2 regions of the Phenylobacterium sp. GW823-FHT02A09 genome follow, and region 1 is predicted to be linked to the other one. Evidence: predicted binding sites of a transcription regulator. Region 1 holds the regulator's gene; the other holds the start of a gene.
What was found. The regulator LexA, encoded in region 1, represses DNA repair genes until DNA is damaged. The targets are predictions, from matches to a motif close to ATGTTCNCNANNTGTTCT.
Positions count from the first base shown of each region.

Region 2: a site for LexA is predicted at 7,691-7,708, ahead of AC1Q87_RS10810 (YifB family Mg chelatase-like AAA ATPase). Genes of this name have one in related genera too.

Region 1 is NZ_JBXAJZ010000001.1:591,827-603,688, forward strand. It holds gene lpxB (lipid-A-disaccharide synthase) at 1-179, shown strand, start outside; gene AC1Q87_RS03080 (hypothetical protein) at 129-488, opposite strand; gene gltA (citrate synthase) at 630-1,910, opposite strand; gene gltX (glutamate--tRNA ligase) at 1,968-3,380, opposite strand; gene AC1Q87_RS03095 (ComEC/Rec2 family competence protein) at 3,502-5,544, shown strand; gene lexA (transcriptional repressor LexA) at 5,550-6,245, opposite strand; gene trpC (indole-3-glycerol phosphate synthase TrpC) at 6,378-7,166, opposite strand; gene trpD (anthranilate phosphoribosyltransferase) at 7,163-8,176, opposite strand; gene AC1Q87_RS03115 (anthranilate synthase component II) at 8,180-8,770, opposite strand; gene AC1Q87_RS03120 (hypothetical protein) at 8,848-9,048, shown strand; gene trpE (anthranilate synthase component I) at 9,045-10,577, opposite strand; gene AC1Q87_RS03130 (peptidylprolyl isomerase) at 10,574-11,862, opposite strand, start outside.
Region 2 is NZ_JBXAJZ010000002.1:720,371-732,232, forward strand. It holds gene AC1Q87_RS10750 (NAD(P)H-dependent glycerol-3-phosphate dehydrogenase) at 1-43, shown strand, start outside; gene AC1Q87_RS10755 (YciI family protein) at 55-345, shown strand; gene AC1Q87_RS10760 (Rieske (2Fe-2S) protein) at 345-710, shown strand; gene AC1Q87_RS10765 (creatininase family protein) at 714-1,469, opposite strand; gene AC1Q87_RS10770 (helix-turn-helix domain-containing protein) at 1,580-1,816, opposite strand; gene AC1Q87_RS10775 (DUF2975 domain-containing protein) at 1,819-2,352, opposite strand; gene rdgB (RdgB/HAM1 family non-canonical purine NTP pyrophosphatase) at 2,690-3,289, shown strand; gene hemW (radical SAM family heme chaperone HemW) at 3,286-4,428, shown strand; gene rsmI (16S rRNA (cytidine(1402)-2'-O)-methyltransferase) at 4,455-5,321, shown strand; gene AC1Q87_RS10795 (YraN family protein) at 5,318-5,692, shown strand; gene AC1Q87_RS10800 (transglutaminase family protein) at 5,704-6,519, shown strand; gene gshB (glutathione synthase) at 6,690-7,637, shown strand; gene AC1Q87_RS10810 (YifB family Mg chelatase-like AAA ATPase) at 7,770-9,293, shown strand; gene AC1Q87_RS10815 (MFS transporter) at 9,407-10,915, shown strand; gene AC1Q87_RS10820 (universal stress protein) at 10,970-11,398, shown strand; gene AC1Q87_RS10825 (hypothetical protein) at 11,376-11,801, opposite strand.

The sequences.
Region 1 (11,862 bases):
ACGACTGCAACGGGCCGGCGCTCGCGCGCGAGGTGGCGCTGCGCCTCGACGATCCGGCGCTGCGCGAGCGGCAGATCGAAGCCCAGACGGCGGCCCTGCAGAAGATGGGCCGCGGCGGGGCCGACCCGTCAGACGTGGCGGCCGACGCCGTTCTGGAAGTGCTCGGGTCGCGAGCGTAGCGGCGCGGCGTCCAGCACGTACTGCTGGATCCCGGGGGCCGCCGCGCAGACATGCAGCTCCGACCACGTGGGATTGACCGGCCCCAGACCCAGCTTGCGCAAGGCCGGCATGAAGCGGTCTTCCAGGTAGTCCTTCAGGTCTTCCTCGTTGTCCCAGATGTCGACCGTGTGCGCTCCAGCCTCGTCGAACGAGGCGATGTGCAGCAGGCAGCCGGCAGGCGGGTTGTGATCCCAATCGATCTCGGCCCGGACCAGCTCGTACATGTCGCGGGTGATCTGGGGCTCGTTCAGCTTCGCCATGAACGCCATGGGCGTGCTCCTCATGCGGGTTGGCGGAGCAAACCCTACGAGCATCGCCGTGCGTCGCAACCTAGGCGTATACCTAGGCGCCAAACAAAAACCCCGCCCGGCGAACCGGACGGGGCTGATGTCTTTCGATGTCGATCGCGCTTAGCGCTTGTCGACCGCGACGTAGTCGCGCGGACCGGCGCCCGTGTAGATCTGGCGCGGACGGCCGATCTTCTGCGACGGATCCTCGATCATTTCCTTCCACTGGCTGATCCAGCCCACGGTGCGGGCCAGAGCGAACAGCACGGTGAACATCTCCGGCGGGAAGCCGAGGGCGCGCAGGGTGATGCCCGAGTAGAAGTCGACGTTCGGGTAGAGCTTGCGTTCGATGAAGTACGGATCGCTCAGGGCGACCTTTTCCAGCTCCATCGCGACCTTCAGCAGCGGGTCATCCCCGTGGCCGACTTCGGCGAGCACTTCGTGGCAGGTCTTCTGCATCACGGTCGCGCGCGGGTCGTAGTTCTTATAGACCCGGTGGCCGAAGCCCATCAGGCGATAGCGACGGTCCTTCACGCCCTGGACGTACTCGGGGATGTTCTCCACCGAGCCGATTTCCTTGAGCATGTTCAGCGCTTCTTCGTTCGCGCCGCCGTGGCTCGGGCCCCAGAGGCAGGCGATGCCGGCCGCAATGCAGGCGAACGGGTTGGCGCCCGACGAACCGGCCAGGCGGACGGTCGAGGTCGAGGCGTTCTGTTCGTGGTCCGCATGCAGGATGAAGATGCGGTCCATGGCGCGGGTCAGCACCGGATTCGGCTTCCAGTCCTCGGCCGGGACCGAGAAGCACATGCGCAGGAAGTTCTCCGAGTAGGACAGGTCGTTGCGCGGATGCACGAACGGCTGGCCCTTGAAGTACTTGAAGGCGCGCGCGGCGATCGTCGGCATCTTGGCGATGAGCCGATGCGACGAGATCATCCGCTGTTCCGGATCATCGATGTTGGTGCTGTCGTGATAGAAGGCCGAGAGAGCGCCGACGGCGCCGACCATGATGGCCATCGGGTGGGCGTCGCGACGGAAGCCCATGAAGAACCTATCGAACTGCTCGTGCAGCATCGTGTGATAGGTGATGTTGTGCTCGAAGGTCTCGAACTCCTTGGCGTTCGGCAGGTCGCCGTTCAGCAGGAGGTAGCAGACTTCGAGGAAGCTCGACTTCTCGGCCAGCTGATCGATCGGGTAACCGCGATGCAGCAGCACGCCCTTGTCGCCGTCGATGAAGGTGATCTTGCTTTCGCAGCTCGCCGTCGACGTGAAGCCCGGGTCGTAAGTGAAGACGTCGGCCTCGGCGTAGAGTTTTCGGATATCCACGACGGCGGGGCCGTCCGTGCCCTTGAGGATCGGCAGCTCGACCGACTTGCCGTCGAAACTCACCTTAGCCGTATCGCCCATGCCATTCCTTCCGTCTTGCAGGAGTTAAACGCCCGTTTCAGGGTGCCTTATAGCGCCTTATGCGGACTGTGAAAGCGCGTCGTCGAGGCGCCCCAAACTTTCCGGTTTTCCAAGGCTCACAAGGGCTCCGGCCAGATCAGGAGCCGGGGACCCTCCAGAGAGGACGCCACGTAAGGCTGGGCCGAACTTGCCCATGCCCACGCCCTCGGATTCGGCGAAGCCGCGAAGCGCCGCTTCGAGCGCCGGAACCGTCCAATCGGCTTGGCCGTCGAGGTGCTCGCGCAGGCGGCTCAGCCGCGCGCGGGTCTCGTCGGTCAGCAGGCCCTTGGCCTTTTCCGGAAGTTCCAGCGGACGGCGCTTGAGAGCGAAGACCGTCGCGTCGGCCAGTTCCGGCATCGTCTTGGCGCCGTCGCGCACCAGCGGCACGGTGCGCTCGATGATCGCCTCGTCGCCGTCGTGCAGCGGGAAGTCGCGGCTCTTGTGGATGCCGACGACCAGCTTGGCCAGCCGGGCCGGTTCGGCCTGACGGATATAGTGGTTGTTCAGGTGGTTCAGCTTGTCCCAGTCGAGGCGGGCGGGGGCGCCGACCACGTCCTTGACGTCGAACCAGCTGATCGCCTGCTCGTCGGAGAAGATCTCGTCGTCGCCATGGCCCCAGCCGAGCTTGGCCAGGTAGTTGCGCATGGCTTCGGGCAGGTAGCCCATGTCGTCGAATTCGCTGACCGCCTGCGCCCCGTGGCGCTTGGACAGCTTGGTTCCGTCCGGGCCGTGGATCAGCGGCAGGTGCGCCCAGACCGGAACTTCCCAGCCCATCGCCTGGTAGATCAGAGTCTGACGGGCGGCGTTGTTCAGATGGTCGTCGCCGCGGATCACATGGGTGATGCCCATGTCATGATCGTCGACCACGACGGCGAGGTTGTAGGTCGGCGTGCCGTCCGAGCGCAGCAGGATCAGGTCGTCCAGGGTCTTGTTCTGGAACGTGACCTGGCCCTTCACCTCGTCGGCGATCACGGTCTCGCCTTCGAGCGGGCTCTTCAAGCGCACGACGTAGGGCTGGGCCTCGTCGTAGTTGCCGGCGTCGGTGCGGTCGCGCCACGGCGAGCGGATCACGCGGCCCTCGGCGCGCGCAGCTTCGCGCTCGATCTCAAGCTCCGCGGGGGTCATGTAGCAGCGGTAGGCGCCGCCACGGGCCAGCATCTCGGCCACGACTTCGCGGTGGCGATCGGCGCGCGCGAACTGGAACACCGGCGCGGCGTCGGGCTTCAGCCCCAGCCAGTCGAGGCCGTCGAAAATGACCTTCACCGCGGCTTCGGTCGAACGCTCGCGGTCGGTGTCCTCGATGCGCAGCAGGAACTGGCCGCCGGTGTGCTTTGCATAAAGCCAGTTGAAAAGCGCCGTCCGGGCCGTGCCAATGTGCATGGAGCCGGTGGGCGAGGGGGCGATCCGGGTGACGACGGGACGGTCGGACATCGAGATTGAAGCTATGTCTGCAGCAGGCGCGCCTGACGTGCGCGCGGCGCCTCTTAACACGCCCTTTTCGCCACGTCCTAGCCTTCGCCGCATCGCAACATGGTTTGTCGATCAAGCCTCCGTGCAACCGATCAGTCTCTGGACGCCCGTCGCGTTCGGCGCCGGGGCCGCAATCAATCTGGCGCTCCCATCCGAACCGCTGGCGTTGGTGGCCTATGGGCTGCTGGCGGCGGCCGCGCTGATCCTGGCGGGCGTATCGCGCCTGACGCTCGGCCGGCCGGCGGTCGTGCTGCTCGTACTGACGGCGTTCGCGCTGGGCGGATTCGCCGCGGCCAAGCTTCGCACCCAAGCGGTTCGGGCGCCGATCGCGCCGGCTGGAGGCGGTGTGCGGCTGATCGAGGGATTCGTCGTCGATGTGGCGAGCCCGGGCCAGGGCGGGCCGCGGCTGCTCATCGCGCCGATCCGTATCAGCGGCCTGGCGCCGGAGGAAACGCCGATCCGGATTCGCGTGACGTTGCGCGACGACGATATTCTGCCGGCGCCTGGCTCCGCGATCTCGCTGAAGGGCATGGTCAATGCGCCGCCGCCGCCCGCCAGCCCCGGGTCCTACGACTTCGCCCGCGACGCGTTCTTCGACGGCGTCGGCGGCGTCGGATTTGCGCTGACGTCGGTCGAGCCGATCGCCGCAGCGCCGCCGCCGTGGCGTCTCGCCTTGGAGATGAAGGTCAACGCGATCCGCTGGGCGCTGGCCCAGCGGATCGTCGAGGAGATGGGCGTCGAGAGCGGCGGCCTGGCGGCGGCGATGATCAGCGGTCACGAGGCATTCGTGCCGAAGGAGCAGGTCGAGGATCTGCGCGCATCGGGCCTGGCGCACATCATCTCGATCTCGGGCCTGCACATGGCGATCGTCGGCGGCTTCACTTTCGCGGCGGTGCGTCTGGGAATCGCGGCCTGGCCGTGGGCTGCGTTGCGCGTGTCGTCCAAGAAGGTGGCGGCGGCCGCGGGCCTGTCCGCCGTCACGCTCTATCTGGTGATCTCCGGCGCGCCGGCGCCGGCCGAGCGGGCGGCGATCACCGCCGGCGCGGCGTTCCTGGCGATCCTCGTCGATCGACGCGCGATCAGCCTGCACACCCTGGCGATCGCCGCCCTGGTGATCATGGCGCTGCAGCCTGAAGCGGTGGCCGCCCCGGGCTTTCAGATGTCGTTCGCGGCGACGGCCGCGCTCGTCGCGCTGGCCGAGGCCTGGCCAAGGCCGCCGACCGAAATCAACACGCCCTGGCCGATCCGCGTGGTGCAGGCGCTCGGCGTGTGGACCGCGGCCAGCATCGGCGCGAGCTTCGTGGCGGGATTGGCGACCGGGCCGTTCGCCATGCAGCACTTCAACCGGGTCTCGACTTTCGGCCTGGTCGCCAACCTGCTGACCGCGCCGATCACCTCGTTCCTGATGATGCCTGCCCTGGCGATCGGGGCGGTGCTCGCGCCGCTGGGATTGGGCGGCCTCCCTCTGGCGGCGGCCGGCCTGGCCATCGACACCATGAACATGATCGCTTCGTGGGTCGCGGGGATGCCCGGCAGCCAGCGGATCTTCGCGAGCGCGCCGGCCTGGACCCTGCCGGCGGCGTTCGTCGGGGTGCTGTGGCTATGTCTGTGGAAGGGGCCGTTGCGCTGGTTGGGGCTGCCGCTGGCGCTGGCCGTATGGCTCTGTCCGCGGCCGCCTGCGCCGGACGCGTGGATCTCCGCCGATGGTTCGGCGGTCGCCGTGAGGCGTGGCGACGAGGCGGTGTTGCTACGTCCCGACGCCAAGCTGTTCGCCGCCGAACTCTGGTCGCGGCGGCGGGGTCTGACGGTGGCGGACGCCGACGCTCGCGATGGCGGCTATGACTGCGACCGCTGGTCCTGCGCGCCGCTGCAGGCGAGCAAGGACGCGCGCATCGCTGCGATCTTCACGCGCCGGGCCTCGACGATCGAAAAGAAGCAGCCGTTGTTCTGCCAGTGGGCTGAGATCGTCGTTATCCGCGGTCAGGCGCCGCCCTGTCCGAAGGCGCTCACCCTCACCGACGCCGACTTCCAACGCGGAGGATCGGCCGAACTCTATCGGACGGCCGATGGCTGGCGGATCGTCTGGGCGCAGGACCTGCGCGGCCAGCGGCCCTGGAGCCGCTGACGCCGTCAGTGGTAGCGGCGAATCAGGCCGACGAGACGGCCCTGCACCTGCACCTGATCGGGACCGAAGATGCGGGTCTCGTAGGCCGGGTTCGAGGCCTCCAGGGCGATCGACGCGCCCTTCTTGCGCAGGCGCTTGAGGGTGGCTTCCTCGCCCATCACCAGGGCGACGACGATGTCGCCGGAATTGGCGGTGTCGGTCTTGCGGATCACCACATAGTCGCCGTCGAGGATGCCGGCGTTGATCATCGAGTCGCCGGCGATCTCGAGCACGAAGTGCTCGCCGGCGCCGAGGATGGTCTCCGGCACCGGGATCCGGTCGCGTTCCTGCTGGATCGCCTCGATCGGCGTACCGGCGGCGATGCGGCCGAGGATCGGCAGTTCGCGGGTGTCGTTGGCGATCGGCATCACCGGAGCGTCGCCGGCGCCTTCGACCAACTGCGGCTTGAACGGCGAGCGGCCCTTGGGCGGGGCCGCGGTGGTCGCCTGCTGCGGCAGCTTGACGACTTCGAGCGCGCGGGCCCGGTGCGGCAGGCGGCGCAGGAAGCCGCGCTCCTCGAGCGCCGTGATCAGCCGGTGAATGCCCGACTTGGAGGCCAGGTCCAGCGCCTCCTTCATCTCGTCGAAGGACGGCGAGACCCCGGTTTCCTTGATCCGCTCATGGATAAACATGAGAAGTTCGTGTTGCTTACGGGTGAGCATGGCTGTCGAGCCCTTGAGAACAAAGCGCTAACGTCACGAATGTTCTCTAGGTGTTCTGGGTTAATGTCAAGTTACCGTGGAGCCTTTGAAAAGCTAGGCTTTTTCGATCGCTTGAAGGGGCCGGAGCCCGACTCAGCCGAGCAGGGCGCGGGTCGCTGCGGCGACGTCGGCCTGCCGCATGAGGCTTTCGCCGACCAGCATCGCGCTCGCGCCGCAGCGTTCCAGCCGGGTGACGTCCAGTGGCGTGAAGATGCCGCTCTCAGTGACCAGCAGGGCGTTGTCGGGCGTGGCGTCGGCCAGCCGCTCGGTGATGGCGAGATCGGTCTCGAAGGTGCGCAGATTGCGGTTGTTCACGCCGACCAGGGTCGCGCCGAGCTTGCCGGCGCGGACCATCTCGTCCTCGTCGTGGACCTCGACCAGCGCGTCCATGCCCAGGCGGGCGGCTTCCGACATCAGGTCGGCGGCGAGCGCGTCGTCGACCATGGCCATGATCACCAGGATCGCGTCGGCGCCCAAGCCGCGGGCCTCGACGACCTGCCAGGGATCGACCAGGAATTCCTTGCGCAGGGCGGGCAGGGCGACAGCGTCGCGCGCGGCGGCCAGGAACGCGTCCGCGCCCTGGAAGCTCGGTCCGTCGGTCAGCACCGACAGGCAGGCCGCGCCGCCGGCCTCGTAGGCCTTGGCCAGCGCCGGCGGATCGAAGTCCTCGCGGATCAGGCCCTTGGACGGCGAGGCCTTCTTGATCTCGGCGATCAGCGCCAGCTTGCCGGGCGAGTGGGCGCGCTCGAGCGCGGCGCGGAAGCCGCGCGGCGCAGAGGCGGCCTGGGCGGCGGCTTCGAGGTCGGCCAGGGTCCGCTGGGCTTTCCGCTCGGCGACTTCCTCGCGCTTGTAGGCGGCGATCTTGTCGAGGATGTCGCTCATGGCGCGGTCACCTCGACCAGCTTGTCCAAGGCGGCCTTGGCGCGGCCGTCGTCGATGATCTGGCCGGCCAGTTCGACGCCTTCGCGCAGCGTCTCGACCTGTTCGCCGACCAGAAAGGCGGCGGCGGCGTTCAGCAGCACGATGTTGCGATATGCGCCCTGGGCGCCGTCCAGCAGTTCGCGCAGGGCGACGGCGTTGTGAGCCGGCGCGCCGCCGGTCAGGTCGGCCAGCGCCGAACGCGGCAGGCCGACGGCCTCCGGGGTGATCGTGAACAGCCGCACTTGGCCGTCGCGATATTCAGCGACGCTGGTCTCGCCCGTGGTGGTCATCTCGTCGAGACCGCCGCCGTGCACGACCCAGGCCCGTTCGGCGCCGAGCGCGCCGAGCACGCGGGCCAGCGGCTCGACCCAGCGATCGGCGAACACGCCCATGACTTGGCGCTGGGCGTTGGCCGGATTGGTCAGCGGGCCCAGCAGGTTGAAGATGGTGCGGAAGCCCAGGTCGGTGCGGATCGGGGCCACGTGGCGCATGGCGCTGTGGTGGGCCGGGGCGAAGAAGAACGCGACATTGGCCTCGTCCAGGGCGCGCAGCTGCTGTTCGGCGGTGGCGGCCAGATTGACGCCCAGCTCGGTCAGCACGTCGGCGGCGCCCGAGCGCGAGGACACCGCGCGGTTGCCGTGCTTGGCGATCTTCAGGCCGCCGCCGGCGCAGACGAAGGCGACGGCGGTGGAGACGTTCAGGGTGTGCAGGCCGTCACCGCCGGTGCCGCAGACGTCCATCACCTGGAACGGATGGTCCAGGGTGACGGCGGCCTTGCGCATGGCGCGGGCGCAGGCGGTGATCTCGCCGGTGGTCTCGCCGCGCATGCGCATGGCGGTGACGGCGGCGGCGACCTGGGCCGGGGTCGGCTCGCCGCGCAGGCAGGCGGCGAAGAACTCGCCGGCGTCGTCTTCGGTCAGGGTCCCGCCATCCGCGAGGCGGCCCAGGAGCGGCTTGAAGGCGTCGGACATGTCTTAGGCGTCGACCAGGGGCGGGACGCCCGCGAGCTTGAGGAAGTTGGCCAGCATGGCGTGGCCGCCTTCGGTGGCGATGGATTCGGGGTGGAACTGCACGCCGTGCACCGGCTTGGTCTTGTGCTGGAAGCCCATGACCTCGCCGTCGTCGGTCCAGGCGGTCACCTCCAGCACGTCCGGCATGGTCGACGGTTCGACCGACAGGCTGTGATAGCGGGTCGCGGTGACCGGGTTCGGCAGGCCGGCGAAGAGCCCCTTGCCGGTGTGTTCGATCTGGCTGGTCTTGCCGTGCATGATCGCCTTGGCGCGCACCACCTGGCCGCCGTAGGCTTGGCCGATCGACTGATGGCCGAGGCAGACGCCCAGGATCGGCAGGTCGTCGGGCGCTGCGGCCAGCAGGTCCAGGCAGATGCCCGCCTCGTTGGGGGTGCAGGGGCCCGGCGAGAGCAGGACGCCTTGCGGCTTCAGGCCCAGCGCCTCTTCGACGCTCAGCGCGTCGTTGCGGTAGACGAGCGTCTCAGCCCCCAGCTCGTTCAGATAGTGAACGAGGTTGTAGGTGAAGCTGTCGTAGTTATCGATCACCAAGATCATAAGGGTTCTCTAGGCTTGGCCCGCTCCAACGCCAAGCCCCGATTGCCTGGGCCGCATGTTGGCGGGATGCTGTGTCCATGACGCCTGCCGATTCCGCCCTCGACCCGAACCAGATGGCCTATGCGCGCAGCTTGCTGCAGGCCCCGGTCCAGCGCGAGCGGGCCTGGCCGGCCCTGGGCGCTGCGGCGTTCGCGGCTGTGGCGGCGCTGGCGCTCGCCGCGGCCATGATCACCGCCCCGCCCGTGACGACCACCCACGTGGTCGACCGCGCGCATTAGACGAAGCGCCAGGACTCCTCGGCCGCGCGGCGCAGCGCCCGGGCCTTGTGCAGCGTCTCGTCGTACTCGGCGTCAGGATCTGAGTCGGCGACCACGCCGCCGCCAGCCTGGACGTACATCTGGCCGTCCTTGAAGCAGGCCGTGCGCAGCACGATGCAGGTGTCGACCGAGCCGTCGGCGCCGAAGTAGCCGACCGCGCCGGCATAGGCGATGCCGCGCTTTTCCAGCTCCAGCTCGTCGATGATCTCCATCGCCCGCACCTTCGGCGCGCCCGACAGGGTGCCGGCGGGCAAGGCGGCCATCAGCACGTCGATCGGATCCAGTCCCTCGGGCGCGTCGCCCTCGACGTTGGAGACCAGGTGCATGACGTGGCTGTAGCGCTCGACGAAGTACGAGTCGGTGACCCGCACCCGCGGCCCGCGCGAGACCGGCTGCGGCTCGTTGGAGCCCTGGTTCTTGAGCATCGCCACGCGGCCGACGTCGTTGCGGCCGAGGTCGAGCAGCATCAGGTGCTCGGCCCGCTCCTTGGGATCGGCGATCAGCTCGGCCTCGAGCGCGCGGTCCTCCTCAGGCGTGGCGCCGCGCGGGCGGGTCCCGGCGATCGGGCGGATGGTGATCTTGCCGTCGCGCAGCCGCACCAGGATCTCCGGGCTCGAGCCGGCCAGCTGGAAGTCGCCGAAGTTCAGGTAGAACAGGAACGGCGAGGGGTTCATGCGCCGCAGCGAGCGGTAGAGCGCGAACGGGTCGTGCGCGAAGGGCGCGCGGAAGCGGTGGCTGGGCACCACCTGGAAGATGTCGCCGGCCAGGATGTAGTCCTTCGCCCGGGCGACGATGCGGTGATAGTCCTCGCGGCTCACCGGCGTGGTGAAGCGGTCCGGCTCGGGTTGGGCCGCGCCGGTCAGCGGCGGGGCGGCGCCCCGCAGGTCCGCGGCGACCTCGGCCAGCCGGGCCTTGGCGTCTTCGTAGGCGGCCTTGGCGGTGATTTCCGACGGACGGACCGTGGTGACCAGGATGATCTCCTGGGCGATGGCGTCGAAGATCGCGACCATCGAGGGGCGGATCATCAGACCGTCAGGCAGGTCCAGCGGATCGGGATTGATGTTCGGCAGCCGCTCGACCAGCCGGATCATGTCGTAGCCGATGGCCCCGAACACGCCGGCCGACATCGGCGGCAGGCCCTCCGGCAGGTCCAGGCGGGAGCGGGCGACGAGATCGCGCAGCGAATCCAGCGCGCCGCCCGCCTGGGCCTGGAAGCGGCCGGCGGCGATGTCGGGGCCTACGGCGATCTCGGCCTGGTCGCCGCGGCACCTCCAGACGAGGTCGGGCTTCATGGCGATGACCGAGTAGCGGCCGCGATGCGCGCCGCCCTCGACCGACTCGAACAGGAAGGCGTAGGGCCGACCGTGGGCGATCTTCAGATAGGCCGAGACCGGCGTTTCCAGATCGTCGATGAGCCGGGTCCAAACGACCTGCGGCGCGCCCTGAGAGTACTTCGTCTCAAAGTCCGCAAACGCAGGATCGATCGTCACTTCGCCTTCTCCGTCTTGGCCGCCGGTTCAGCGGCCTTTCCCTTTTCGATCGGCGCCAGGCCCAGGGCCGCACGCGCCTTGTCCGGATAGACCTTGGCCTTCACCTCGGCGCGGGCGGCCTTGCGGGCGTCGGCGCCCAGGTCGCGGAACAGCGCCATGGTCAGCTGCGGGCGCACGTCCTCGGAGATCCGGGCCAGGGTCGGGCCGCTCGGGGCGCGGACCGCCGTCAGCTTGCCGACGATCAGGCCGAACTGCGTGCCTTCGGCGGTGAAGACGTCGCCCTGCTTGCCGCTGAACGCCTTGCCGAGCGCATCGCGCGACAGGGCGGTGTTCTGGGCCGCGTTCTGGCGGTCGAGGTTGGTCACGTTGACCACCTTGGCGCCGGCCGAGGCGGCCACCGCGTCCAGGCTCTCGCCCTTGCGCACGCGGGCGGCCAGTTCGTCAGCGCGGGTCTGCATGGACTTGACCAGTTCGCGCATCATCCAGAAGCGGGTCAGCTGCGGCTTGACCTCGGCCAGCGGCGGCAGCGCCTTGGGGATGATCCGGTCGACACGGACGGCGAAGTACTGGCCTTCGCCGGCGTCCTGGACCTCGCTCTCGCCGCCGGCCGGGAGGCTGTAGGCGAGTTCAAGCATCTTCGGGGTCACGCCGGCGACCGGCTGGCCCTGCTGGCCCTGGCCCTGCTGGGTCACCGGACCGATGGTGAAGGTCGGCACGCCGGCCTTCTTGGCGGCTTCCACCAGGTTGGCGCCGTCGGCGCGCGCATCCTCATAGGCCTGGCTGAGCGCGTAGACCTTCTCGGCGGCGGCGTCCTTACGGACCTCGGCTTCGATCTGCGGGCGAACCTGATCGATCGTCACGACCTGGCCGGGGGTGATGGCGGCCACCTTGACCACGGCCATGCCCAGGTCGCCCTGGATGACCGAGACCTGGCCGCTGTTGAGGGCGAAGGCGGCGGCGCCGACGCGCTTGTCGGCGATCGCCGACTGCGGCTTGTCGGCATAGGTGATGGCTTCGACGCCGGTCGACTTGGCGATGACGGCGGGATCCTCGCCCTTGGTCAGGCGCGCGGCGATCGCCTGGGCGGCGGCGGCGTCCTTGGCCGGGATCTGGATGAGGGTGCGGGTTTCGGGACGCGACAGCGTGTCCTTGCGGAAATCGAAGCGCTTCTGGACCTCAGCCGGGTCGACCTTGACCTCGCCGACCTGGGCCGGGGTGAAGGCCACGACGGTCAGGACCCGGAATTCCGGCAGGGTCATGCGGTCGGCGTTTTCCTTCATGAAGG
Region 2 (11,862 bases), on a different contig from region 1:
CATCGCCGGCCTGCTGTCGCGCCCGATCAGATCCGAACGCTAGAAGGAGCGCCCGTGACCATCTTCGCCATCCACTGCCTCGACAAGCCGGCCTCGCTGGAGCTGCGGCTCGCCAATCGCGAGGCCCACCTGGCCTATGCCGGAAGCTTCAAGGCGCACATCAAGCTGGGCGGTCCACTGCTGGGCGAAGACGGCGGCATGATCGGCTCGATGCTGATCATGGAATTCGACGACATCGCCCAGGCCCGCGCCTTCTCGGCCGACGATCCCTACGCCAAGGCCGGCCTGTTCCAGCGTGTCGAGATCACCGCCTTCAAGCCGACGCTCGGCGGTTTCGCCAGCTGATGCGCGACGGCCCCGACAATCCGGCCCGGCCGGGCCCCGGCGTGACGCTCTGCGCGCTCGCCGACTTGGCCGATCCCGGCTCGAAGGGCTTTCGCTTTCGCGAGGACGGCAAGATGTTCGCCGGCTTCGTGGTGCAGGTCGGCGGGCAGATCCGCGGCTATGTCGACTCTTGCCCGCACGCCGGCTGGCCGCTGGCCGCCTGGGACGACCGCTACCTGACCCGCGAAGGCGACCTGATCCTCTGCGGCGGCCATGCGGCGCTGTTCCGCCCGCTCGACGGCCACTGCGTCGTCGGCCCCTGCGCCGACCAGAAGCTCACCCCCTGGCCGGTGCAGGTCGTGGACGGCCAGATCCTGACCGCCTGAGCCTTACCCCCGCGCCGGGAACGTCTCGGCGGCGAAGGCGGCGACGTCCTCGACCAGGCCCGCGGCGGCCAGCGCCACCAGCTCGCCGCCCTTTTCCGGGGTCGCTAGCGCCGGGTCCGAGCCCATGCGGCCGTCGGGATAGCGGGCGCGGAAATCGAGCGCCTCGCGGATCGGACCGGTCGGGGCGATCTGCGGCGAATAGTCGGCGGTCTTGATGGCGTCCGGATAGGCCCACTGGGTCACGGCGATCTCCGACGGGGTGGCGTGGCTGCCGTGGCCGACCGGGAATTGCCGCTGGGCCAGGGCGTTGACGCCCTTCAGCTCCCACCAGTTCTTCAGCTTGCAGGCGAAGCCGCGCTCGGCCTTGGCGAAGCTGGCCTCGGCGTAGAGTTCGGAGAACGCAGCCTCGATGGTGGCGACGTTGCCGCCGTGGCCGTTGAGGAAATAGATCTTCTCGAAGCCGTGGCCGGCCAGCGAGCGGCACCAGTCGCCGATCGCGGCGATGAAGGTGGTCGGGCGCAGCGAGATGGTGCCCGGGAAGCCCAGGTGGTGCTGGGCCATGCCGATGTTGAAGGTCGGGGCGATCAGCAGGTCGGAGTCCTTCTGCGCCTCGTGGGCGATGATCTCCGGGCACAGCCAGTCGGTGCCGAGCAGGCCGGTCGGCCCGTGCTGCTCGTTCGAGCCGATCGGCACGACCACCGTCTTGGAGCGTTGCAGATAGGCTTCGATCTCTTGCCAGGTCGACAGGTGCAGCAGCATTCGGAATTCCTACTCAGTCCTGCCGGGGCAGGGGGATCGGGACACACTAGCCCCCGAACGGGGCTTTGATCCAATCGGCGCGCGCCGGTGCGACGGCGTTGCGCAGGCGTCTACTCGAAATCGTCCTCGCCGACGTCGTCGGGACCGGGCTCGTAGACCAGCAGGTCGCCGGGCTGGCAGTCGAGCTCGCGGCACAGCGCCGACAGCGTCGAGAAGCGCACGGCGCGGGCCTTGCCGGTCTTCAGGATCGACAGGTTGGCGATGGTCACGCCGACGCGGTCGGCCAGCTCGGTCAGCGACATCCGCCGCTGCAAAAGGACTCGGTCGAGATTGACGCGGATCGGCATGGTCAGATCGTCAGCTCGGCTTCACGGCGCAGGCGCGCGCCCTCGCGGAACACCTCGGCCAGCACGAACACGACCAGCACCGAGAACCAGGCGGTCGGGCTGAACTCCGGCTGCGAGATCGCCGCGTCGGGCAGCGCCCAGGCGCCCAGGCCGTAGATCACATAGCGGCCGATTTCCAGGCCGGCGAGCACCAGGCCGATCACCCGCAGGCGACGCACGTTCTCGGGATGGAAGGGATCGCCGGCGGTCAGGGTGGCGAAGATCCGGCGCAGCCGCTCGACGATCACCAGCACGCCGGCGAGGTAGAGGCCGGCGGCGGCCAGGCCGCCCAGCAGCACCGGGCCGCCGGCGTCGATCTCGGTCCCGCCGCCGGTCCGGATCGACATGTTCTTGATCAGCTCGGGATTGAAGCTGAAGAGGACGGCGGCCAGCATCATCAGGCCGACGGCGCCGATGCCGATCCATAGGGCGAAGAACACCACGTCGAGGATGATCTTCAGAAAGCTCGAAACCGAGCCGGGCCCCAGGGCGCGCATCGCCGTTCTCCGTCCTCTCGCAGCGACGAGAGCTTAGGCGAAAGCCCCGCCCGTGACCAAGGCGGCGATCGGCAGGGCGGCCATCAGCACCGCGGCGATCATCAGCGTGCGGTCGAGGCCGTTCATCAGAGACACAAACATGGAGACAGTTCCTTTTCTTCTTATGTTGCAGCGCAGCATATGAAACTGCGAAGCTTGGATTTCAATAGCCAAACGCCTGTTTTCGAGCAAACGAAACATCGAAAAACGATATTAAACTTTTGCAATGCAACATGGCGGCCCCTGGCCTATGGTCCGCCGCCCGTCGTTCCGCCCCCTCGTTTCCAGGTAGAAGTCCATGGCCCTGAAGCTCGAACCCGGCGCCAAGCTGGTGGTCGCCACCCACAATCCGGGCAAGGCCCGCGAACTGGCGGCGATCCTCGACAACCGCTTCGAGCTGGTCACCGCCGGCGCGCTTGGCCTCGGCGAACCGGAGGAGACCGAGAGCACCTTCGTCGGCAACGCCCTCTTGAAGGCCCGCGCCGCCGCCGAGGCCAGCGGCCTGATCGCGCTGGCCGACGACAGCGGCCTGTCGGTGACCGCGCTCGGCGGCGCGCCCGGCATCTATTCGGCCCGCTGGGGCGGTCCGGAGAAGGATTTCGTCGGGGCCATGAAGAAGGTCGAGCAGCGGCTGGAGGAAGAAGGCGCGGACGACTTTTCGGCCTGGTTCACCTGCGCCCTGGCCGTCGCCTGGCCGGACGGCCCGGCGGTGGTGGTCGAGGGCCGGGTCGACGGGACCCTGGTGTTCCCCGGCCGCGGCGACCGCGGCCACGGCTACGACCCGATCTTCCAGGCCATCGGCGCCGACATCACCTTCGGCGAGATGGACCCCGAGGCGAAGGACCAGATCAGCCACCGCGCCCTGGCCTTCGCCCAACTGAAGGCCGCGCTGCTTTGACCGCCGACCTGGGCCTCTACATCCACTGGCCCTACTGCGCGAAGATCTGCCCCTACTGCGACTTCAACGTCTATCGCGACCGCGGCCGCGGGGACGAGCAGGCGGCCCTGGTCCGCGCCATCGCCGCCGACCTGGAGGCGCAGCGCGCCCTGACCGGCGATCGCCGGCTAGTCTCGATCTTCTTCGGCGGCGGCACCCCCTCGCTGATGGACCCGGCCGCGGCCGGCGAGCTGATCGCGCTGGCCCGCCGGCTGTGGACGCCGACCGGCGCCGTCGAGGTGACGCTGGAGGCCAATCCCACCGACGCCGAGACCGACCGCTTCGCCGCCTTCGCCGCCGCCGGGGTCGACCGCCTGTCGCTGGGCCTGCAGGCGCTGGACGACGCCAGCCTCGCCCTGCTCGGCCGCAATCACGACGCCGCCGAGGCCCGCCGCGCCGCGCAGGTCGCCGCCGCCACCTTCCCGCGGCTGTCGGTCGACCTGATCTACGCCCGCCCCGGCCAGACGCCGCAGGCCTGGGCCGACGAACTGCGCGCGGTCCTCGACCTCGGGGCCGAGCACGTCTCGCCCTACCAGCTGACCATCGAGGCCGGCACCGCCTTCGACCGCGCCGTGCGCCGCGGAACCCTGGTCCCGCCCGGCGACGAGACCGCCGCCCAGCTCTACGAGACCACCCAGGCCGTGCTCGAGGCGGCGGGCTTCACGGCCTACGAGGTCTCCAACCACGCCCGCGGCGAGGCCGCCCGCTCGCGTCACAATCTCGTCTACTGGACCGGCCAGGACTATGTCGGGGCCGGCCCCGGCGCCCACGGCCGCCTGACCCTGGACGGCGTGCGCACCGCCACCTTCGCTGCGGCCCGGCCCGCCGACTACATCGCCGCCGTCGCGGCGGGCCGCACGCCGGACGGGCGCGAGCCGCTCAGCCCCGTCGAGGCGGCCGAGGAACGCCTGCTCGCCGGCCTGCGGATCACGGAGGGCCTGGACTTCGCCGACGTCGCCGCTCTGGGCCTGACGCCCGACCACGCGAAGGTCGCCGACCTGGTCGCCGCCGGCCTCATCGCCCCCGACCGCGAGCGCCTGCGCGCCACACCGCAGGGCCGCCTGCTGCTCGACCATGTCACCTCCAGGCTTGCGACCTGAGCCATAACCGGCGAAGCCTTGCCCCCATGTCGCGTCATCCTCCCCCGCCGGCCCTGTCCGAAGCCCCGCTCGATCCGGGGCTCTACGTGGTCGCCACCCCGATCGGGAACCTGCGCGACATCACCCTGCGCGCCCTCGACGTGCTGGCCGGCTGCGACCTGGTGCTGGCCGAGGACACCCGCGTCGCCGCCAAGCTGCTGAGCGCCTACGGCCTCTCCAAGAAGGTCGAGCGCTACGACGAACACTCGGCCGAACGCAGCGGCCCCAAGGCCCTTGCGCTGCTGGCTGAGGGCGGCCGCGTCGCCCAGATCTCCGACGCCGGCACCCCGCTGGTCTCCGACCCCGGCTTCCGGCTGGTGCGCGAGGCGGTGGCCCAGGGCTCGGCGGTCCACCCGATCCCCGGCGCCTCGGCCCTGCTGGCCGGGCTGGCGGTCGCCGGCCTGCCCACCGACCGCTTCCTGTTCGCCGGCTTCCCGCCGCCCAAGAGCGCCGGTCGCAAGGCGTTCTTCGAAGAGCTGGCCGGCATCCGCGCCACCCTGGTGTTCTTCGAGGGCGGCTCGCGCCTGGCCTCCAGCCTCGCCGACATGGCCGCGGTGTTCGGCCCGCGCGAAGCGGCCGTCGGGCGGGAGCTGACCAAGCTCTACGAGACCGTCACCCGCGCGCCGCTGGACGTGCTGGCCGCCGACCCGAAGATGGACTTCCCCAAGGGCGAACTCGTGATCCTGGTCGGCCCCGGCCGTGAGGAGGCGGCCACCGCCGCCGACGCCGACACCGCCCTGGCCGACGCCCTCACCCGCCTGAAACCGGCCGACGCCGCCGCCGAAGTCGCCAAGGCGCTCGGCCTGCCGCGCCGCGATCTTTACCGCCGGGCCATGGAGCTCAAGCAGAAGTGAACCAGGTCCGCCAGGCGCGCGGGGCGGCGGCCCGGACCGCCGGACGCCGGGCGGAGGCCTGGGCGGCGCTGTGGCTGATGGCCAAGGGCTACCGCATCCTCGGCTTCCGGCTGCGCACGCCGCAGGGCGAAATCGACCTGCTGGCCCAACGCGGCCAGGTGCTGGCGGTGGTCGAGGTCAAGCAGCGCACAACGCTAGACGCCGCCCTCGAGGCGGTGTCGGAGACCCAGCGCGAGCGCCTGCGGCGGGCGGGGCGCGCAATCGCCGCACGCCGGCCGAGCTTGCAAAACCTGGCCGTTCGGCTCGATCTGATCGCCCTGGCGCCTGGACGGCTGCCTGTTCACAGTCCTGACGCCTGGAAGGGCGCATAACTCCGAGCGCGATGACCCAAGAGGACGCCGAAAACGTACTGCGCGAGGCCGGTCAGGCGCCGGACGAGAGCTTTCCGCTGCTCGACGCCGCGGTCGCCTGCGCCGTGCACGAGGATCCCGCCCGCGATCCGCGGCCGGCCCTCGACCTCGCCAAGCTGGGGGTCGAGCGGCTCTCGGCGCGGCTGCGCAACGAAAGCCCCGAGGAGGCCCTGGCCGAGACCCTGGCCGGCGATCTCGGCCTGACCGGCGACCTCCTGACCTACGATCATCCCGACAACGCCTGCGTGGTGGCGGTGGCCGAGCGCCGTCGCGGCCTGCCGGTGGCGCTGGGGGTCTTCTACCTGCACGTGGCGCGCAAGTGCGGGCTGTCGGTCCAGGGCGTCGACTTCCCCGGCCACTTCCTGCTGCGCATCGAGACCGTCGAGGGGCCGCTGGCGCTCGATCCGTTCAGCGAGGGCCGCGTGGTGCTGCCCTCCGAGCTCACGCGCCGCGCCCTGCATGCGGGCCTGACCCCCAACGTCGCCGACCGCCTCGACCGGCTGATGGCCCCGGCCAGCGACCGCGCCGTGCTGATCCGGCTGCAGAACAACGTCTTCGCCCGCGCCACCGCGGCCGGCGACTTCGGCCGCGCCGAGCGCGCCGCCCTGCGCCGCGCCCTGCTCGACCCGCTCGACCACCGCCCCTGGCTGGACGTCGCCGCCGCCCGCGAGGGCCAAGGCGCCCTGGCCGGCGCGCTGGAGGCCCTGGCCCACGCCAGCACCCTCGACGGCGGCGCGGCCCTGGCCGCCCGCGCCCAACGCGAACGCGTCCGCCTGCGGCTGAACTAGCCCGCCCCCTTGTTCGCTATCCCCGGCCGCGTATGCGCTCGGCTCGGCGCTTGTGGATGGCCGGGACCTGCCGGCCCGGTCATGACGAACCTGGCGTCGGCGTCATCCCGCGCTGGCGCTCGCCGCCCTCCCGGCCTATCTCAGACACCTTCGCCGTTCAGGAGCCTGCCATGTCGTTGAAGGTCGCCGTCCAGATGGACCCGCTCGAGGCCATCAAGATCGAAGGCGATACGACCTTCCTGATGATGCTGACGGCCCAGGCTCGCGGTCATTCGCTGTTCGTCTACACGCCCGAGCGGCTGGTGCTGGAAGAAGGCCGGGTGTTCGCCCGCGGCCGCCCGGTCACCGTCCAGGACGTCAAGGGCGACCACGCCAAGTTCGGCGACTGGGAGCTGGTCGAACTGTCCGACTTCGACGTCGTGCTGCTGCGCCAGGATCCGCCGTTCGACATGGCCTACATCACCTCGACCCACTTCCTCGACGTGATCCACCCCAAGACCCTGGTGGTGAACAACCCGACCGAGGTCCGCAACGCCCCCGAAAAGCTGTTCGTCACCGGCTTCCCCGGCGTGCAGCCGCCGACCCTGATCACCTCCGACGTCGAGGCGATCTACGCCTTCCGCGCCAAGCACGGCGACATCGTGCTCAAGCCGCTCTACGGCGGCGGCGGCTCGGGCGTGGCGCGGCTGCTGGCCGACGACCCCAATCTCGACGCCATGCTCGACCTGCACCGGATGATCGGCCGCGAGCCGGTCATCGCCCAGAAATTCATCCCCGCGGTCAGCAAGGGCGACAAGCGCATCCTGCTGGTCGACGGCGCGCCGGTCGGGGCGATCAACCGCGTGCCCGACGCCGGCCAGATTCGCTCCAACCTCGCCGTCGGCGGCCGCGCCGAGGCGGTCGAGTTGACCGCCCGCGACCGCGAGCTCTGCGAGATCATCGGCCCGGAGCTGAAGCGCCGCGGGCTAATGTTCGTAGGTATCGACGTGATCGGCGACTACCTGACCGAAATCAACGTCACCTCGCCGACCGGCGCGCGGGCGCTGGAGCGGTTCACGGGCGTCAATGCGACGGCGATTCTTTGGGACGCTATTGAAGCCGCCCGCACAACGGCTTAGGTTGCAACTCCAAGAGACACGCATAAGTCGCGGAATCGTCTCATCTTCCTGAAAAGTTCGACTTTTGTTCTTGATCCGGCCCGCGCGGCGTGCTGGGCTTGTGGATAAGTTGAGCCATTTCTAGGGGTTGGCATGGCTTCCCGTGTCGTCACCGTAGCCTTTCAGGGCGTCGAGGCCCGGCGCGTCGACGTCGAGGTCCAGCTGACCACCGGCGAGGTGAAGTTCATGCTGGTCGGGCTCGGCGACAAGGCCGTCGCCGAAAGCCGCGAGCGGGTCCGCGCCGCCTTCGCCGGCCTCGGCCTGGCCATGCCCAGCCGCCGGATCATCGTCAATCTGGCCCCCGCCGACCTGCCCAAGGAGGGCAGCCACTACGACCTGCCGATCGCCCTGGCGGTGATGGCCTCGATGGGAGTGCTGCCGCCCGACGCCCTGACTGAGTGGGCCGCGATCGGCGAGCTCTCGCTCGACGGCCGCATCGTCGCCGTCGCCGGAGCCCTGCCTGCGGCCGTGGCGGCCGGCGGCATGGGGCTCGGGCTGATCTGCCCGGAGGCCTCGGGGCCGGAAGCCGCCTGGGCCGGCGACACCCGCGTGCTGGCCGCGCCGTCGCTGGTGGCCGTCGTCAACCACTTCCGCGGAACCCAGGTCCTCGCCCCGCCCAAGCCCGGCGCCATGCTCGACGGCGAGCGGGTCCCCGACCTGCGCGACGTCAAGGGCCAGGAGAACGCCAAGCGCGCCTTGGAGATCGCGGCCGCCGGCGGCCATAACCTGCTGTTCTGCGGCCCGCCCGGCTCTGGCAAGTCGATGATGGCGGCGCGGCTGCCGGGTCTGCTGCCGCCGCTGTCGCCGGCCGAGCTGCTCGAAACCTCGATGGTCCATTCGGTGGCCGGTCTGATCGCCAAGGGCGAACTGACCCGCGCCCGGCCGTTCCGCACCCCGCACCACTCGGCCAGCATGGCCGCGCTCACCGGCGGCGGTCTGCGGGTCAGGCCCGGGGAGGTGTCCCTGGCCCACAACGGCGTGCTGTTCCTCGACGAGCTGCCGGAGTTCTCGGCCCAGGCGCTCGACAGCCTGCGCCAGCCGCTGGAGACCGGCGAGGTCGTCGTCGCCCGCGCCAACGCCCACGTCCGCTATCCGGCCCGCTTCCAGCTGGTCGCCGCCCAGAACCCCTGCAAGTGCGGAATGGGCGGCGCCGGCCGCGGCGCCTGCGGGCGCGCGCCGCGCTGCCAGACCGACTACCAGATGAAGGTCTCGGGCCCGTTCATCGACCGCATCGACCTGCAGGTCGACGTGCCGCCGGTCAGCGCCGCAGACCTCGCCCTGCCTTCGCCGGCCGAGGGCACCCGCGAGGCCGCCGCGCGGGTCGCCCAGGCCCGCGCCCTGCAGGCCGAACGCGCCGGCGCCGACGGCGCGCCGCTCAACGCCCGCGCCGAGGGCGACTTTCTGGAGAAGATCGCCGATCTCGCGCCCGACGCCCGCACGCTGCTGGCCCGGGCGGCCGAGGCCGGCGGCCTGACCGCCCGCGGCTGGACCCGCACCCTGCGCCTGGCCCGCACCATCGCCGACCTGGAAGGGGCCGGCCCGGTGCGCCGCGCCCACGTCGCCGAGGCGCTGATCTATCGCCGCGCCGGCCAGCCCGGCGATCTCGTTCGCGCCTGACAGCCCCGGCGTCCGCGCCGCCGGCCTCCGCAATGTCCCGGATGGCGCGCCCCGGCGCCTGACCGATACTCGGCCCTGCCCGGCCGCTTCCCGCGCCGGGATGGGACCTCGGCATGCGCCTGAGCCGTCAACCCGCCTTCGACGACGCCCAGCGCGCCCGTGCCGCCCGGGTGCTGACGCTCGAGGTGGTGTTCTCGACCACCTGCGACGTGATGATGCGCGGGGTTCTGCTCACCGCCTTCGCCCTCAGCATGGGGGCTAGCAACGCGCTGATCGGCGTGCTGGCGGCCGTCGGCTTCTGGTCGCAGCTGCTGCAGGGTCCAGGCGTCATTCTCATCGAGCGCCTGCGGCGGCGGCGAACGATCGCCGTCGTCGCCTCGCTGGTCTCGGCGATCGCGCCGGCGACGCTGGCGGCCCTGGCCTTCGCCGCGCAGGGTTCGGCCGCACGCACCGGCCTGGTGTTGGCGGTGGCGCTCTACACCGGGGCCGGGGCGATCGGCGGCTGCGCCTGGAACGCCTGGGTGCGCGACGCGATCGCCGACGACCAGCGCGGCCGCTTCAACGGCCGCCGCTCCAGCTTGGGATCGGCCGTCGGCGTGGTCGCCGGGCTGCTGGCCGCCTGGCTCCTCGACCGCGTGCCCGAGGGCGCGGACGCCCGCCCGGCGGTGTTCGCCGGCCTGTTCGTGCTCGCCTTCTTCGCGCAGCTGGCCAGCGCCTGGGGCCTGTCGCGCGCGCCCGAGCCGCCGATGCCGCCGCCGCCGCCCGAGCCGGCCCGCCTGCTGCCGCTGCTGCGCGAGCCGTTCCGCCATCCCAACTACCGCCGCCTGATCGCCTTCCTGGCCAGCTGGCAGTTCGCCGTGAACCTCGCCCAGCCCTTCCTCACCGTGTTCCTGCTCAGCCAGCTCGGCTTCAGCATGACCTTCGTGATGGTGGTCAACCTGATCAGCCAGTTCGCCAACATGCTGTCGCTGCGCCGCTGGGGCGTGCTGGCCGACCGGTTCAGCAACAAGTCGGTGCTCAATGTCGCCGCTCCGCTGTTCGTCGGCGGCGTCGCCGCCCTGGTGGTCGCCTCGCAGATCGAATCCCGGCTGCTCGTCAGCATCTACCTGGTCCTGCTGGCCCTGGTGATGGGCGTCGCCTCGTCCGGCGTCTCGCTAGCCTCGGGGGCCATCGCCCAGAAGCTCTCGCCGCCGGGCACGGCGGCCTCGTTCCTGGCCGCCAACGCCCTGGTCTCGGCCGCGGCCGCCGGCAGCGCCTCGATCCTCGGCGGGCTCACCGCCGACGCCTTCGCCCAGCGCGCCCTGGCGCTGGCCCTGCAGTGGGAAGGCCCGCACTACGACGGCGCCATGCAGTTCGCCATCCATCACTGGGATTTCTACTTCCTGATCTCCGCCCTGCTCGGCGTCTACGCCCTGCACCGCATGACCCTGGTGCGCGAGGAGGGCGAGCTCGACCGGCGCAGCATGCTCGCCGCCATGCTGCAGTCGCGTCGCCGTGCGCGCGACGAGCCCGCCGCGGAAGGGGCCGTCGCCTCCCCGTGGCATCTCTTGCTGCAAAGCCGGGCGCAATGGCGCCAGCGCGCCCTCGACCGCCAGCGCAAGCGTCGGCAGGCGCCCGCATGATGCAACCACAGCGACGCTTCGCGCGTCTTAGCTGCGCAGCAATCGGAGGGGCCGATGCCCGGCTATTCGCACATCCTGGTCACCGTCGACATCGAGGACCCGACCAACGCCGAGCGCGAGCTGGGCCGCGCGCGCGAGATCGCCGAGGCGTCCGACGCCCGCATCACCCTGGTCAACGTCCGCACGCCGCGCTCCTCGCGCTACAACGCCTACCTGCCGAAGACCTTCGAGGCCGACGAACAGGCGCTGCACGAGGCCGAGCTGTTGAAGTGGGCGCAGACCCTGTCGGGCACGAAATGGCCGGTGTCGATCAAGGTCCGGGTCGGCTCGGTGTCGGGCGAGGTCCTGGCCGAGGCCAAGGCGGTCAGCGCCGACCTGATCATCGTCGGCGCGCATCAGCCCAGCGCCGTCTCGCGGCTGCTCGGCTCCAACGCCGAGCGGATCGTCCGCGAGTCCGGGATCAGCGTGCTGGTGGCGCGCTGAGCCGCCAGCGCAGGTGCGCGCCGACCGCCAGCGATATCAGCACCAGATAGCTCCAGAGGATAAGCGCGGTGATGTAGGCGCGGGCCCGCACGCCTTCGTCGATGATGATCGCCGCGTGGGTGATCACCAGCAGCAGCTGGAACGCCGCCGCCGGCAGGATCCAGGTCCGCTGCGAGCGCACCACCAGGCCCAGCAGCACGCCCAGGAACACCACGTCGACCGCGAACACGCTCCACTGCGGATCGACCCAGTTGGTGCGGTTCTGCAGGGCGATGGTCGCCAGCCAGGCCATGACGTTGGTCACCGCCACCACCCGCTCGACCCAGCCGCCGCGCCACCAGGCGTAGGTCGAGACGGCCAACATGGCGACGGCCCAGATCTGTTCGGGCAGGGAGCTGAGCACGAAAAAGGGGCCCTCAAGGCTGAGGGCCCCGATACTGAGGCTTACGCCGCAGGATGCAACG